DNA from 2 places in the Sporosarcina sp. resist genome. Region 1 is predicted to be linked to the other one. Evidence: riboswitches for the same ligand, from Rfam matches in the RefSeq annotation. Region 1 holds a riboswitch; the other holds the start of a gene.
The links. Region 1 has a riboswitch for FMN ahead of ribD (bifunctional diaminohydroxyphosphoribosylaminopyrimidine deaminase/5-amino-6-(5-phosphoribosylamino)uracil reductase RibD). Riboswitches for the same ligand answer to the same signal wherever they lie in the genome.
Positions count from the first base shown of each region.

Region 2: another riboswitch for FMN. It lies ahead of H7992_RS15160 (ECF transporter S component); the one in region 1 lies ahead of ribD (bifunctional diaminohydroxyphosphoribosylaminopyrimidine deaminase/5-amino-6-(5-phosphoribosylamino)uracil reductase RibD).

Region 1 covers NZ_CP060287.1:1,528,486-1,535,255, forward strand. Annotated here, with positions in the region: gene H7992_RS07705 (GbsR/MarR family transcriptional regulator) at 1-396, opposite strand, end outside; gene H7992_RS07710 (quaternary amine ABC transporter ATP-binding protein) at 615-1,877, shown strand; gene H7992_RS07715 (ABC transporter permease) at 1,870-2,721, shown strand; gene H7992_RS07720 (glycine betaine ABC transporter substrate-binding protein) at 2,718-3,617, shown strand; FMN riboswitch at 3,833-3,980, shown strand; partial or broken gene ribD (bifunctional diaminohydroxyphosphoribosylaminopyrimidine deaminase/5-amino-6-(5-phosphoribosylamino)uracil reductase RibD) at 4,058-5,121, shown strand; gene ribE (riboflavin synthase) at 5,128-5,778, shown strand; gene H7992_RS07740 (bifunctional 3,4-dihydroxy-2-butanone-4-phosphate synthase/GTP cyclohydrolase II) at 5,792-6,770, shown strand, end outside.
Region 2 covers NZ_CP060287.1:3,061,803-3,068,572, reverse strand. Annotated here, with positions in the region: gene H7992_RS15165 (hypothetical protein) at 1-1,033, shown strand, start outside; FMN riboswitch at 1,110-1,241, shown strand; gene H7992_RS15160 (ECF transporter S component) at 1,451-2,032, shown strand; gene H7992_RS15155 (ferredoxin) at 2,236-2,487, opposite strand; gene H7992_RS15150 (YpbB family protein) at 2,597-3,637, shown strand; gene H7992_RS15145 (RecQ family ATP-dependent DNA helicase) at 3,637-5,073, shown strand; gene H7992_RS15140 (LysM peptidoglycan-binding domain-containing protein) at 5,267-5,929, shown strand; gene H7992_RS15135 (metallophosphoesterase) at 6,152-6,770, shown strand, end outside.

The DNA of each region.
Region 1 (6,770 bases):
TATCGCGGGATCGTTCACAAGTCCTTCCAGTTCAGCCAAAGATCTTCTTATTGCAGCTGAATGAAAGGAAACAGATCTTCTCCACTTTATTGAAAATAGGTCGATAAAGCTTTGATACCAATCATCCTTCACTTGATAAAGGTCTTTTCGGACCCCTCTTTTCCAAGCACGTTCCACTAACTTCAAATCGGATAGTGCTCTGACAGATGTGCTCATGCTCGTTTTGCTCATCCCGAGTTCTTCTGTCATGTCATCCAATGTTAACGGCTCATTATGAAAAAACATCGTGCCATACTGTCTTCCAGCAGAAGGTGTAAGACCATAAAGATGTATATTTTGTGCGATGGATTCAATAATCCGCTCACGAGCTTTTTCAAGTTTTTCATTACCGTTCATACAACGTCTTCCCTCCACTATAACCGGCATTTATTAACCGATCCAGCTCATTTCTTATAGCGTATTATATCCTATCTTAAAAAGCAATTCGTAGCAATAAAAGTTCGTACAGTTTTTTCTGTACAAACCATTTAAATTGAGAAAACGGTTGTAATGCAAAAAAAAGACAGCTATACTAGAAGACATTCGTCAGTTTTGAAAATATAAGGAGTGTATGTATGAGTGAACAGATTGCCAGTAAGAAAATCCAAGTGATAAACACCACAAAGATTTTCGGTAAAAATGCGAAGCGGGCTTCCCAGCTTCTAAATGAAGGAAAAACAAAAGGTGAGATTTTGAAAGCCACCGGCGCAACAGTCGGGGTGAAAAATGCATCATTCGATGTGTACGAAGGTGAAATATTTGTCATTATGGGATTGTCAGGTAGCGGAAAATCAACGCTTGTTAGATTACTGAACAGGCTGATTGACCCAACAATGGGCAATATCCTGCTAGACGGTGAGGACATCGTTGGGATGAATAAAGAACAACTTCGTAATGTAAGGCGTAAGAAAATTGGAATGGTATTTCAAAACTTCGCACTCTTTCCCCACAAGACGATTCTTGAAAACGCGGAATATGGCTTAGAAATCCAAGGAGTAGCGAAGGCAGAACGTCAAGTCAAAGCGAAAGAATCCTTAGGACTAGTCGGACTTGCAGGATATGAAGATCAATTCCCTAGCCAGCTGAGCGGAGGCATGCAACAGCGTGTTGGTTTAGCGAGAGCGCTAGCTAATGGACCAGATATTTTGCTGATGGACGAAGCATTCAGTGCGCTTGATCCGTTAATCCGCAAAGATATGCAAGACGAATTATTGCAACTTCATAATGATATGGGGAAAACAATTATTTTCATTACGCATGACTTAGATGAGGCACTTCGTATAGGCGACCGCATTGCATTGATGAAAGACGGGGAAATTGTTCAAGTGGGTACGCCCGAAGAGATATTGATGAGTCCGTCGAATGAATATGTAGAACGCTTTGTTGAAGATGTGGATCTTTCTAAAGTATTGACAGCGGGACATATTATGAAAAAAGCAGAGACGGTTCAAATCGACCGTGGAGCGAGAGTAGCTCTTCGAATGATGAAACAACTTGGGATATCTTCAATTTACGTTGTCGATAAAGCAAAGCGTCTTTTAGGTGCGGTCACGGCCCAAGATGCGAGTTTGGCTATTGAAACAGGGAAGACACTTGAAGAAATAATGATTACCGACCTTCCGATGATTCTTCTGGATACCGTGCTAATCGATCTGTTCGATATCGTATCGACAGCGGTTATTCCGGTTGCAGTCGTTGATGAAAATAACAAGCTACAGGGAATTATTATTCGTGGTGCATTGATTGGTGCATTATCAGGTGATAATCAGTTTATCAATAATAACGGAACTTTCGATTCCGATGAACATACGGATACGGAGGCGAAGATAAATGGATAAATATTTACCTCGTTTGCCATTTGCGGAGTGGATTGACAATGGAGTCGATTGGCTCGTACTAACTTTCGGTACAGTGTTTGACGGGATTTCAGATTTTCTCAAAGGAATAGTTGAAGGATCAGTGGAATTGCTCGATATCGTGCCATCTATTTTACTTGCCGTGCTATTTGCCTTGCTTGCGTGGTTCGTATCTACTCGCCGCATTGCCATATTTACATTGTTCGGCTTGCTGTTCATCGATTACTTGGGTTATTGGTACCCGATGCTGCAAATGCTAGCGCTCGTACTCACCTCTGTATTCTTCGCACTGATAATCGGAATTCCAGTCGGTATCTGGGGATCACAACAAGCGACAGCAAGAAAAATCATCAATCCCTTATTGGATTTGATGCAAACCATGCCGGCTTTCGTTTATTTATTGCCAGCTATATTCTTCTTTAACATCGGGGTCGTCCCAGGTGTTGTGGCATCTGTTATCTTCTCAATGCCGCCAACAATTCGTTTGACAATGCTTGGAATAGAACAAGTTCCGAAAGATTTAATCGAAGCGACAGAAGCATTTGGTTCTACTACTTGGCAGAGATTGAGCAAAGTACAAATTCCGCTTGCAAAACCTACAATTATGGCGGGTGTCAACCAAAGTATTATGCTTTCCCTATCGATGGTCGTTATTGCATCGATGGTTGGTGCGCCAGGGCTTGGTGAAGAAGTTTATCGAGCTGTTACACAACTGAAAACGGGTGTTGGTTTTGAAACCGGATTGTCCATCGTTATCGTAGCCATCATTTTAGATCGCATCACGCAACACGCAGGAAAGAAAAAACAAGGGGGAACTAAACTATGAAATTAACAAAAAAAGTATTAGGACTTGGAGCGGTTGCTCTGCTTGCAGTAGGACTTGCTGCATGTGGCAGTGACAAGAATGAAGCAGACGGAGACTCCACGAAAACAGTTGGTGAATCAGTAGACTATAAGATTACAGGTATCGATCCAGGTGCAGGTATCATGGAAGCTACTGAAAAAGTACTTACAGAATATGACCTTACAGATTGGGATCTAACAACAGGTTCAAGTGCGGCAATGACAGCTTCACTGAAAAAAGCTTATGACAAAGAGCAACCGATTATCGTTACAGGTTGGACACCGCATTGGAAATTTGCGAAATACGATTTGAAATATCTTGAAGATCCAAAAGGTGTGTACGGTGGGGAAGAGCAGATCCGTACAATCGGAAGAATCGGATTAGCAGAAGATCTGCCAGAAGCGCACCAAATCTTATCGAAGTTCAACTGGACTGAAGAGGATATGGGAGAAATAATGGTAGCTATTCAAGAAGGTGAAAAAGAAGACGCGGCAGCACAAAAATGGGTTGAAGCAAATGAAGAAAAAGTGGCTGTATGGACAGAAGGCGTTGAAAAAGTTGACGGCGACAAGATCAAACTTGCTTACGTTGCATGGGACAGTGAAATCGCTAGTCATAACGTCATGAAAATTGTTTTAGAAGATATGGGTTATAAAGTGACATTAACACAAGTTGAAGCAGGTCCATTATGGACTGCAGTTGCTGACGGTAGTGCAGACGCATCGCTTGCAGCTTGGATGCCATTAACACATAAAACATATGCTGATAAATTCGAAGGTAAATTCGAAGAACTTGGCGTCAATATGGAAGGTGTCAAAGTCGGTCTAGTGGTACCGAAGTATATGGACATCGATTCAATTGAAGACTTGAAGAAATAAGTAATAGAATGTCAGTGTTATTTAAACGCGAGCAATAGGATAATGAACCCGGAAGAACGCTGTAATATGCAGCGGTTTCTCGGTTTTATTATATGTTGCAAATGCAATGGTATTCTTATTTCATCATATATAGAAGACTCAGCTCTGTTCAATCAGACTGAGTCTTTTTTGATTTTATGGCAGCAGTATGATAACTTTAAGTCGGCACGTATAAACAAACTCTTCGGGGCAAGGTGAAATTCCTTACCGGCGGTGATCGAGCATAGCTCGTCAGTCCGTGACCCGTCCTTCCTTGCTTGGAAGGCGGTGGAGCTGGTGAAATTCCGGCACCGACAGTTATAGTCTGGATGGGAGAAGTTGTTTGGATATACGTGCTGTGCTTGCAGGCTCTGCCCTTTCAAAAAACGAAAGGGGGAATGCCAATGGACCCTCAACATTATATGAGACTTGCTCTTGAACTGGCGCGTAGTGCACAAGGACAAACCTCGCCAAATCTACTTGTTGGTGCTGTTTGTGTGAAAGACGGCCGGATTTTAGGGACTGGTGCGCACTTGGAAATTGGGACAGCTCATGCTGAAGTGCATGCGCCGGCAATGGCAGGTGCGAATTCTATTGGTGCGGATCTATACGTGACACTGGAACCGTGTGCCCATACTGGGAAAACAGCTCCGTGTACAGATCTCATTATTTCATCTGGAATTCAAAGTGTTTTTGTTGAGTCTATCGATCCGAATCCCTCCGTCAATGGAGCGGGAATCGGGCTTCTTAAAGTTGCTGGGATTGAAGTCATTACCGGCATTTTACAGGAAGAGGCAGAGCAGTTAAACCAAGCATTTTTTCATTTCATCAGATACGGGAAACCATACGTTACCTTGAAAGCCACCGCAACTCTTAACGGTAGACTTTCAACGCAGAACGGGGACAGCAAATGGATTACTTCGGCTGCATCACGAACCGATGTCCATCACCTCCGCCATACCCATGATGCTATTTTGGTAGACGTACAAACCGTACTTCACGATAACCCTTTCCTCACCACCCGTTTGCCCCATGGTGGAAAGAACCCAATTCGAATTAATTTAGACCGGCATCTCAGGACGCCAAATCAGCGAATGTTGTTACAGACCGCGCTGTAGAAACAGTTATTTTTACACTCGATTCAACACATTCTGAAACTACTTTTTTTGAACATCCTTTAGTTTCAATTAAAAGGATTTCAGAAAACGTATCTTTTTTGAATGAAGTTTTAAAACGTTTTGCTGATAAAGAAATCATGACGTTGTTCGTTGAAAGCGGTAGCAAAGTTCATTCCAATTTCATCAATGAAGGTCTCGCAGATGAACTGTATTTGTATATGGCTTCGAAATTATTCGACAACGGTTCTTCATTGTTCATGAATGATACTTGGAACCTAATGGCAGAAAGCGAATCCCTGCGTTTTTTAGATGTGCGACAAAAAGGAGACGATTTCAGCTTTCATGCCAGGTTTCTGAAGGAGGATTGACAGCAGTTGTTTACTGGGATTATTGAAGAAGTAGGAACAGTTTCAGCGGTTAGGCCAGCGGCGAATTCTTTGCAACTATCAATCCGTTGTAGCAAAGTGCTTAGCGATGTTAAAAAAGGCGATAGTCTGGCGGTGAATGGTGTCTGTTTGACGGTATCAGATTTCTCGAGCAATCATTTTACAGCTGATGTCATGCCTGAAACTGTTAAAGCGACAACGCTTCAAGCATTGCGTACGGGAAGTCCAGTTAACTTAGAACGTGCGATGGCGGCGAATGGTCGTTTCGGCGGACATATAGTCAGTGGACATGTCGATGGCACTGGCGAAATTGTTTCGGTTAGACAAAAAGAAAATGCAATCTATATGGAAATCAGTATCGCAACTAAATTATTGAAGTATTTTATCCCAAAAGGTTCAGTAACTGTGGATGGAACATCACTTACTGTATTTGGTGTGACGAGTATTGGTTTTATCATCTCATTAATTCCAGTCACGCAAGGTGACTCAATCATCGGCCGAAAACGGGCTGGGGATCGAGTGAACGTAGAATGCGATATGCTCGCGAAATATATAGAACGGCTAATAACTACAGACAAAGAGAATCCAACTGGCGGTTTAACAATGGATACCCTTATCGCCAGTGGATTCCTCAGTTAAGGGGGCAAAGCAGATGTACTCTACCGTAGAAAAAGCAATTGAAGAACTAAAAAAAGGAAAAGCAATTATTGTCGTTGACGACGAAGACCGAGAGAACGAAGGTGACTTTGTTGCACTTGGTGAATTCGCTACACCCGAAATCATTAACTTTATGGCGACGGAAGGCCGTGGATTGATTTGCGTGCCGATAGACGAAGAGAAATCGCGACAGCTTGAACTCGGACTTATGACAGAAAATAATAGTGATGTGCACGGAACTGCATTTACGATTAGCATTGATCATGCGGATTGTCATACTGGAATCTCTGCATTTGAACGGTCGGAAACAGTATTAAGGATGCTAGGGACTGAAGCAGGTCCAACAGACTTTAGAAGACCAGGACATATATTTCCGCTAATAGCGAAGTCTGGCGGCGTCCTAAAGCGCTCTGGTCATACAGAAGCTGCTGTAGACCTCGCGAAGCTCGCGGGAGCAGAACCAGTCGGCGTCATATGTGAAATTATGAACGTAGATGGGACAATGGCGAGAGGTCCACAGTTGAAAGAGATAGCTGAACGATTTGATCTTGTTATCTTAACAATTCAGGAACTAATTGCTTATCGTCGCATCAATGAAAAACTTGTTGAGCGCATTGTAGATATTAGTCTGCCAACAGATTTTGGAGATTTTAAAGCAGTCGCTTTCGTTGAAAAAGAAACAGGGCATGAACATATTGCTTTGGTAAAAGGTGATATCGAAGATGCTGAAAATGTACTCGTCCGCGTTCATTCGGAATGTTTGACAGGCGATGTCTTTGGCTCATGTCGATGTGATTGTGGTCCGCAACTTCAAGCTGCACTTGCACAGATTGAAAAAGCCGGAAGAGGCGTCTTACTCTATATGCGTCAGGAAGGTCGTGGAATAGGTCTCGTCAATAAAATGAAGGCCTACAAGCTGCAGGAAGAAGGATACGATACTGTTGAAGCCAATGAGAAATTAGGATTTCCAGATG
Region 2 (6,770 bases), 1.5 Mb from region 1:
GGTTCCTTCTATGTTTGGTGAAAATGAATTGTCAATGAAGGATCAAAGTACCGACAATAAAATGATGCAAAGTGAGGACGCCGAGCCTTCTGCAAGAGGTGCGAGTTTGGAAAATGAATCGAGTACGGATGAAGAAGCGGAAATGGGCACAATGGATGGATTTTCTACTAAGATGGCATCTGAAACAGGGAGGACACACCATTTTGCTGTCTACTCCGAAGACGTTACCGATAGTACACTATTCCATTTAGGTCTTGCAGGTGATCAAGCTTTAAGCATTGCCGTTACATTTATCATTCCGAACAGTCAAATCAATGAGGATATTGGTTTCTTGGAGCCAACGAGTTATGATTTGTACAAAAAGTATGCGAGTCGTCTCGATGAAAGTGCACTGGGTTTTCAAGAGTACCATCCTTATAAAGGCAATATAGCCGCAGAGGATCATGTAATTATCCACCAGCTACCGCAAGGTCATGGTTATGACATAGGTTCGGGATCGATGGAAGTCTATCTCGACTCTTTACAAGATACGTTTTACGGTTATCAGGAGGTCCGATTTGAGAACGAGGATGGAACTGCGACCATGTTCTCTGAAGTAGGTCAACCGAGCACACCGTTGATTTTGAAAAGTGGTCGTAATCATTTGAATTACTATATGTTTGAACAACAAGATGGACAGCAGTTTCTTACATCGAACTTTTCCCAACCGCAGCCATCGTTGAACGAGGCATTACAGCAAATGAAAGTGAAGCCGAATGATGTTTTCAAGCCAGTCATTCCAAGTACTTTAAATTTTGAAGTAAAGGCAGATGACAAATTGACGACCATCAAATTCACACAACCACTGGATTTGGACGCGATGGAGCCGGAAAAAGCGATGCAAATGATTGAGGGCATGCTCCTGACAGCAGCTGATTTTGGTGAACAGCTTCAATTCGAAAATGTCGTTCAAGAAGAATGGAACGGTTTTAACTTCAGCCAGCCTTTACCGGTACCGGTTGGATCTAATCCACTTCCACTTATATTGAAGTAAATAGAAAGACCTTTGTAAACAGCCTTGTTTACAAAGGTCTTTTTTTTGTATACAATAAGGTTGTAACAAAATATTGATTCATCTTCGGGGCAGGGTGTAATTCCCGACCGGCGGTAAAGGAAAGTCACTTTCCAAGCCCGCGAGCTTAACAGCTGATACCGGTGTAATTCCGGAGCCGACAGTATAGTCTGGATGGGAGAAGGTGAAGGTGCGGCCATCTTTTTGTGTTGTCTACAAAAAGAGGTGCTTATTTAAATGTGGGTTAAAAGAGAAAGAAATAGTCTCTTTTCTACTCTCTATTTGAGTATACCTTTCAAATCCCTCGAGCTTATTTGCTTTTGGGATTTTTTGTCGACATAAACAAGGTGGAACGGCCTTTCCTCTTTTGAAGTGAATCGCAAAAGGAGAGAGGAACAAATGAATAACAAAAAGTTGCGAAAGATGATTCTCATCGCGATGTTAGGGAGTATTGCAACTGTTTTGATGCAGTTTAACTTCCCATTACCTGCACTACCTGGATTCCTGAAAATTGATTTCAGTGAGATTCCAGCGGTTTTGGCAATAATGACGATGGGACCTGTAGCAGGTATTACGGTCGAACTGCTTAAAAATATAATGCACTGGTTCATGTCAGGTAGCCCGACAGGTGTTCCTGTTGGTGAAATTGCAAACTTTGCAACAGGCGTGCTTTTCATAATGCCGATTTATTTTATCTTTAATAAATTTAAAACATCTATTGGTCTAGCTGGAGGCCTCATTGCTGGAACTGTCTCGATGGCTATTGGCATGAGTGTCTTGAATTACCTACTGTTTTTACCAATGTATACGTATTTCATGAATTTCCCAGCCATGGCAGGGAATGAGTTAGCTACTTTTATTGTTTTAGGAGTTCTACCATTTAACTTGATCAAGGGAATTATGCTAATGATTATTTCCATGCTGCTTTTCAAGAGTATGAAAAAATGGATTGCACAACAGCGTACCCAATTAACTTCATAATATAAAAAAAGGTCGTCCCGGGATTTTCCAGGACGACCTTTCCACGTTCGATTTATCTAGCTTCGTGACAGTGGTCTCTCAGCCAATTGGTAGAGCCACTCACGAGTCTTTAACACTATTGTAGAGTAACGTCTGTCTGGAAGCCCGCACGACAAGTTGTCGTAGTTTTAAAGCGACTTCTGTTATCGACAGCGATTGCCTAGTTAATCTTCGTATTTAAGTGCATCGCCATCAAATGGTGCGTCGGCGGTTTTGATAGAATCGGTTGGGCAGCCATCGAAAGCGTCTTCTAGGTCTTCCATCAGTTCTTCTGGAACTTCAGCTGTTCCCATGTTATCATCGAGGATAACATAAGCAATTCCTTCATCATCATAATCGTATATATCCGGGGCAGCAGCTCCACACGCACCACACGCTATACATGTATCCTGATCAACGATTGTATATTTAGGCATAGTCTTTCTCTCCTCTTTTCTCCGTACAAACAATTTACTTCACCTTTCATTCTAATGATGTTGACAAGAGTTTTCAACAAAAAACATTTGTTAATCGGAGGAATTCAAAATGAAACTATCTTCAATACTATTAACCATCATAGGCAGAATAGACGGTGAACGAACAATCTATGCGGGACTTCACCTATTACGCGGCAAAAGATCGGGACAAACACTGCAAGATGTTGAATATTATGGTTTGAAGGAATTCTTTGGTATTGTACCAAAACTGACAGCTGAACGATTCGATGAGGCGGCTAAACAGTTAAGTGATAGGGGTTTCATCTCAACAATGGATGATTCTTTCGTCAAACTGACGGAGCAAGGTCGCGTGGAAGTTGGCAAATTACCGTCCTACCGATTTAACGGCTGGGATTATAGAGGAAAGGAAATGATTTTTTTCGGAAGGTTATCGCTTGTTGTGCAGACGGTTTCGAATTTCAAAGCAAAGGAAAAATCGTTTATGCCCGCTCAAAAAGACCGTGATATTCAAACTTTTGTTAAAATGCTACTACATAATCAGCGAATCAGTGATCCAGTATTTGCTAAAGGCGTCAGCGAAGAAATTCGGCTATGTATTACTCGAAGTGAAATGGATGAAAGACAAAAAACAATTATCACTCATCGCTTAAGTGGTTTCGGACTGACAGGCTGGACATGGGATCAGTTAGCAGATAATTTGAAACTAAATCCATTCGATATCCGTCTACTATTTATAGAAGGTCTACATATGATGCTTGCTGTCATTATTCTGTCTCCTGATTTGCCTTTTTTGCGAAAAATAGCTGAAAGCGTCAAGGTTTCGACATATTTGACGGATTCCTCTGTAAAAACGAAGCAACTTTTTGATCGTGGCTTTTCTCTTGAAGAAATTGCGATGGCGCGCAACTTGAAACAGAGTACAATTGAAGATCATTTTGTAGAAATGTCTATTAATGATACAGAATTTCCGCTAACACAGTTTGTTTCTGAGGAAGATGCAGAAGCAGTAGCTGGAAAAGTGAAGGAAATTGGAACCCGTAGACTTCGCTTGCTGAAATCTGAATTCGAAACGCTTTCCTATTTTCAACTTCGTCTCATCTTAGGTGCGCGGACGGGAGGGGGCAACTAATGGCTATTCACAAATTATTAAAAGAGAGATTCGGTTTTGATCAATTCAGGGCAGGACAAGAAGATGTCATTCGAGATGTGATTGCGGGCAAGGACACGATTGCAATTTTACCTACAGGTATAGGGAAGTCACTTTGCTACCAATTACCTGCCTATGTACTTGAAGGTACTGTCTTAATCGTTTCACCACTCGTTGCGTTGATGGAAGACCAGGTGGCAATCATGAAAAGGAACGGTGAAAAAAGGGTTGTTGCGTTAAACTCATTTCTTTCTTATTCGGAGAAAAACAGAATAATGGGGGAATTAGGCAGCTATAAATTCATTTTTATATCACCTGAAATGTTGTTGCAAAAAAATGTGACTGCTCATTTTCGTAACATTCAGTTGTCGTTAATTGTTGTTGATGAGGCTCATTGTATTTCTCAATGGGGATTTGATTTTAGACCAGAATATTTGCGGCTAGGAGAATTTTTTGAAGGATTGAATCGACCAGGTATTTTGGCTCTTACCGCAACGGCCGATGATAAAGTAAAGGCTGATATTTGCAGGTATCTGCAACTTCAAATGCCTGCAATTCATCAACATTCGTTGGACCGCCCTAATATTTCTTATTCAATTGTCAAAGTTGATAATGGGATGATGAAAACGGAGTGGATTAAGAATCGTATAGTAACGACGGCGGGTCCTGGAATCATTTATGTGGCATCGCGAAAGCGGGCTGATGAACTATCTCAGCTTCTTCAGCTGGAGGGTGTTTCTGTGGCATCTTATCACGCCGGCAAAGAGCAAGAAGATCGAGCGTTCATTCAGGAACAATTTATCACTGGTGAAATTAGCTGGATATGTGCTACAAATGCGTTTGGAATGGGTATACATAAAGACGATATCCGTCAAGTGATCCATGAACATGTACCTCAAGCTATCGCAAGTTACATTCAGGAAGTGGGGCGTGCGGGACGTGATGGTGATTTAGCGGCAGCGACGTTACTTTTTTCGTCCGATGACGAAGGAAGAACGCGTTTCATTATCCAAGACGATCTCCCTCAAGAATGGGAAATCAAGCACTATAAAAGTCTTCTCGTAGAGAACTATCCGCCTGCTGAAGCAGCTGAACTGGCACGGATTAGCGAAACAGGAAAACGTGTCATAGACTACTACATCGAACGGATGCCGATTGAAGATGTCATTATTCGTATGTCTGAATTGATACGTGAAAAAGAAGCGCAACTACAGACGATGCTTCGATTAGTTCATTCTGAAAGATGTATTCGGGAAGAGATTTTAGGTTTTTTCGGCGAGGCATATGGAATGAAACCGAAGTTTTGCTGTTCGGTTTGTGGAACAGCGGATGGTCTAAAGCTTGATGTACAAAAAACAATCGTGTTGGATAAACGAATGGTGGATTGGGAGGAAAGGTTGACGGGGCTTCTTGGATAACAGATCCGTTGTCCATTTAACTTCATTCTGAAGAACTATGCCTGATGACTCGTGGAACAAGGAAAGTTGCAGTTCAATCGCCCCTCTGAGTAACCAATATCCTGTTGGTGCAAATACAGCAAGGTGTATTTGATTTTTACGACAAAATTCGTCATAATGAAAGAATAGCACGATGTGATAGGAGAATGTAGCGATGAAAAATGATGATTATAAGACTGACTTTGAAGAGCACAGGAAGGAAATCGGTCTAGACGATGGTCATGAGGTTAGCAAGCTTCCATCGCGTAGCGAATTGCATAGGAAAGGTCGTAAACCTAAAAAGAAATCCAGCCATACGATGATTAATGTTATTCTTGGGTTATTCACACTTATTCCGGTACTCATTTTAGTGTATATTATTTCCGATTTTTATACTCCGGGTGATCGTACGTCAGCAAAAGGTGGGGAAACCGGCACGCTCTTTGAAATGAACAGTGAAAAGCCAGTTGAAAAAACTGCTGATGCTGATAAAGACGATGAAAAAAAAGCAACTAGTAATGAGGACGAAAAGAGTGCTGTGAAAACTGAAGCTGAAGCAAAAGTTGAGGAGAAGCCAGTATCTAAACCAGTAGTGAATGTCAATCCAACACCAGAAAAGAAACCAGAAGTAAAAGTAGAAACGAAGCCGGAGAAGAAACCGGAAGTAAAACCGGAGTCTAAACCAGTAGCAAAAACGCATACGGTTGGTAGTAATGAAAACCTTTATCGTATTTCTTTGAAATATTATGGTAACGGTGGAGGCGTCGAAAAAATCAAAAGCGCAAACGGCTTAACATCGAATGAAATTGGGGTTGGACAGAGACTTGTCATTCCTTGAGGAATAGCAGTATGAAAAAGGCGAAGTATAGATTCTTTGCCTTTTTCTTATGATAATAGGGAAATCTGGGTTTTTTGACACGGAACTGTGTCAAGCTCCAAGCGCCAGACGTTCGGGTCATAAGTGAACCCGGCAAATCGGCAAAAGAATGCCGCTTCGCCGGTCCGCCCTGTGCCTGTCGCATCTACACGGCACTTTGCGCTTATCATATGAAAGGTGGGCATGATTACGGTTAATAAAATGATATGGTCATCTGTTTCGCTGATGATTGGATTTTTAATATATATGTTTATGAGTGCTAGAAGACGGAATGTTATTTACCATAATATGAATGTCGCGTCTGATAGTCAGGCTGACAAAAAAATGTCGGTATTTTTCATTTCAGATATCCATCGGCGTAAAATCGATGATAAATTGCTAGCGAAAGTTCAATCTGCCCATGATATCGATATTGTTATCATTGGCGGTGATCTAGCTGAAAGAGGAGTACCACTAGTACGGATAGCTGAAAATATCCGTAAGTTAGCGCAATTGGGACCGTTATTTTATGTTTGGGGTAATAATGACCGTGAAGTTGGAGAAGAAGAAATGCGAGAGATTATTACTCGTTATGGCGGGAAAATCCTTGACAACGAAAGTAGTGTTATTCCTGGACATCCGCGTTGGGGTATAGCTGGAACGGACGATCCGTCAAGTCGTAATGTCGATATTGACTCGACCCTCCGTGTTGTCAGTCAGTATGACAATGTTATTTTGGTCACGCATACGCCTTCGCTTTTTAGGAAAGTGGAGCAGTTATATGAGCCTCGATTGATGCTTGCGGGGCACACACATGGCGGAC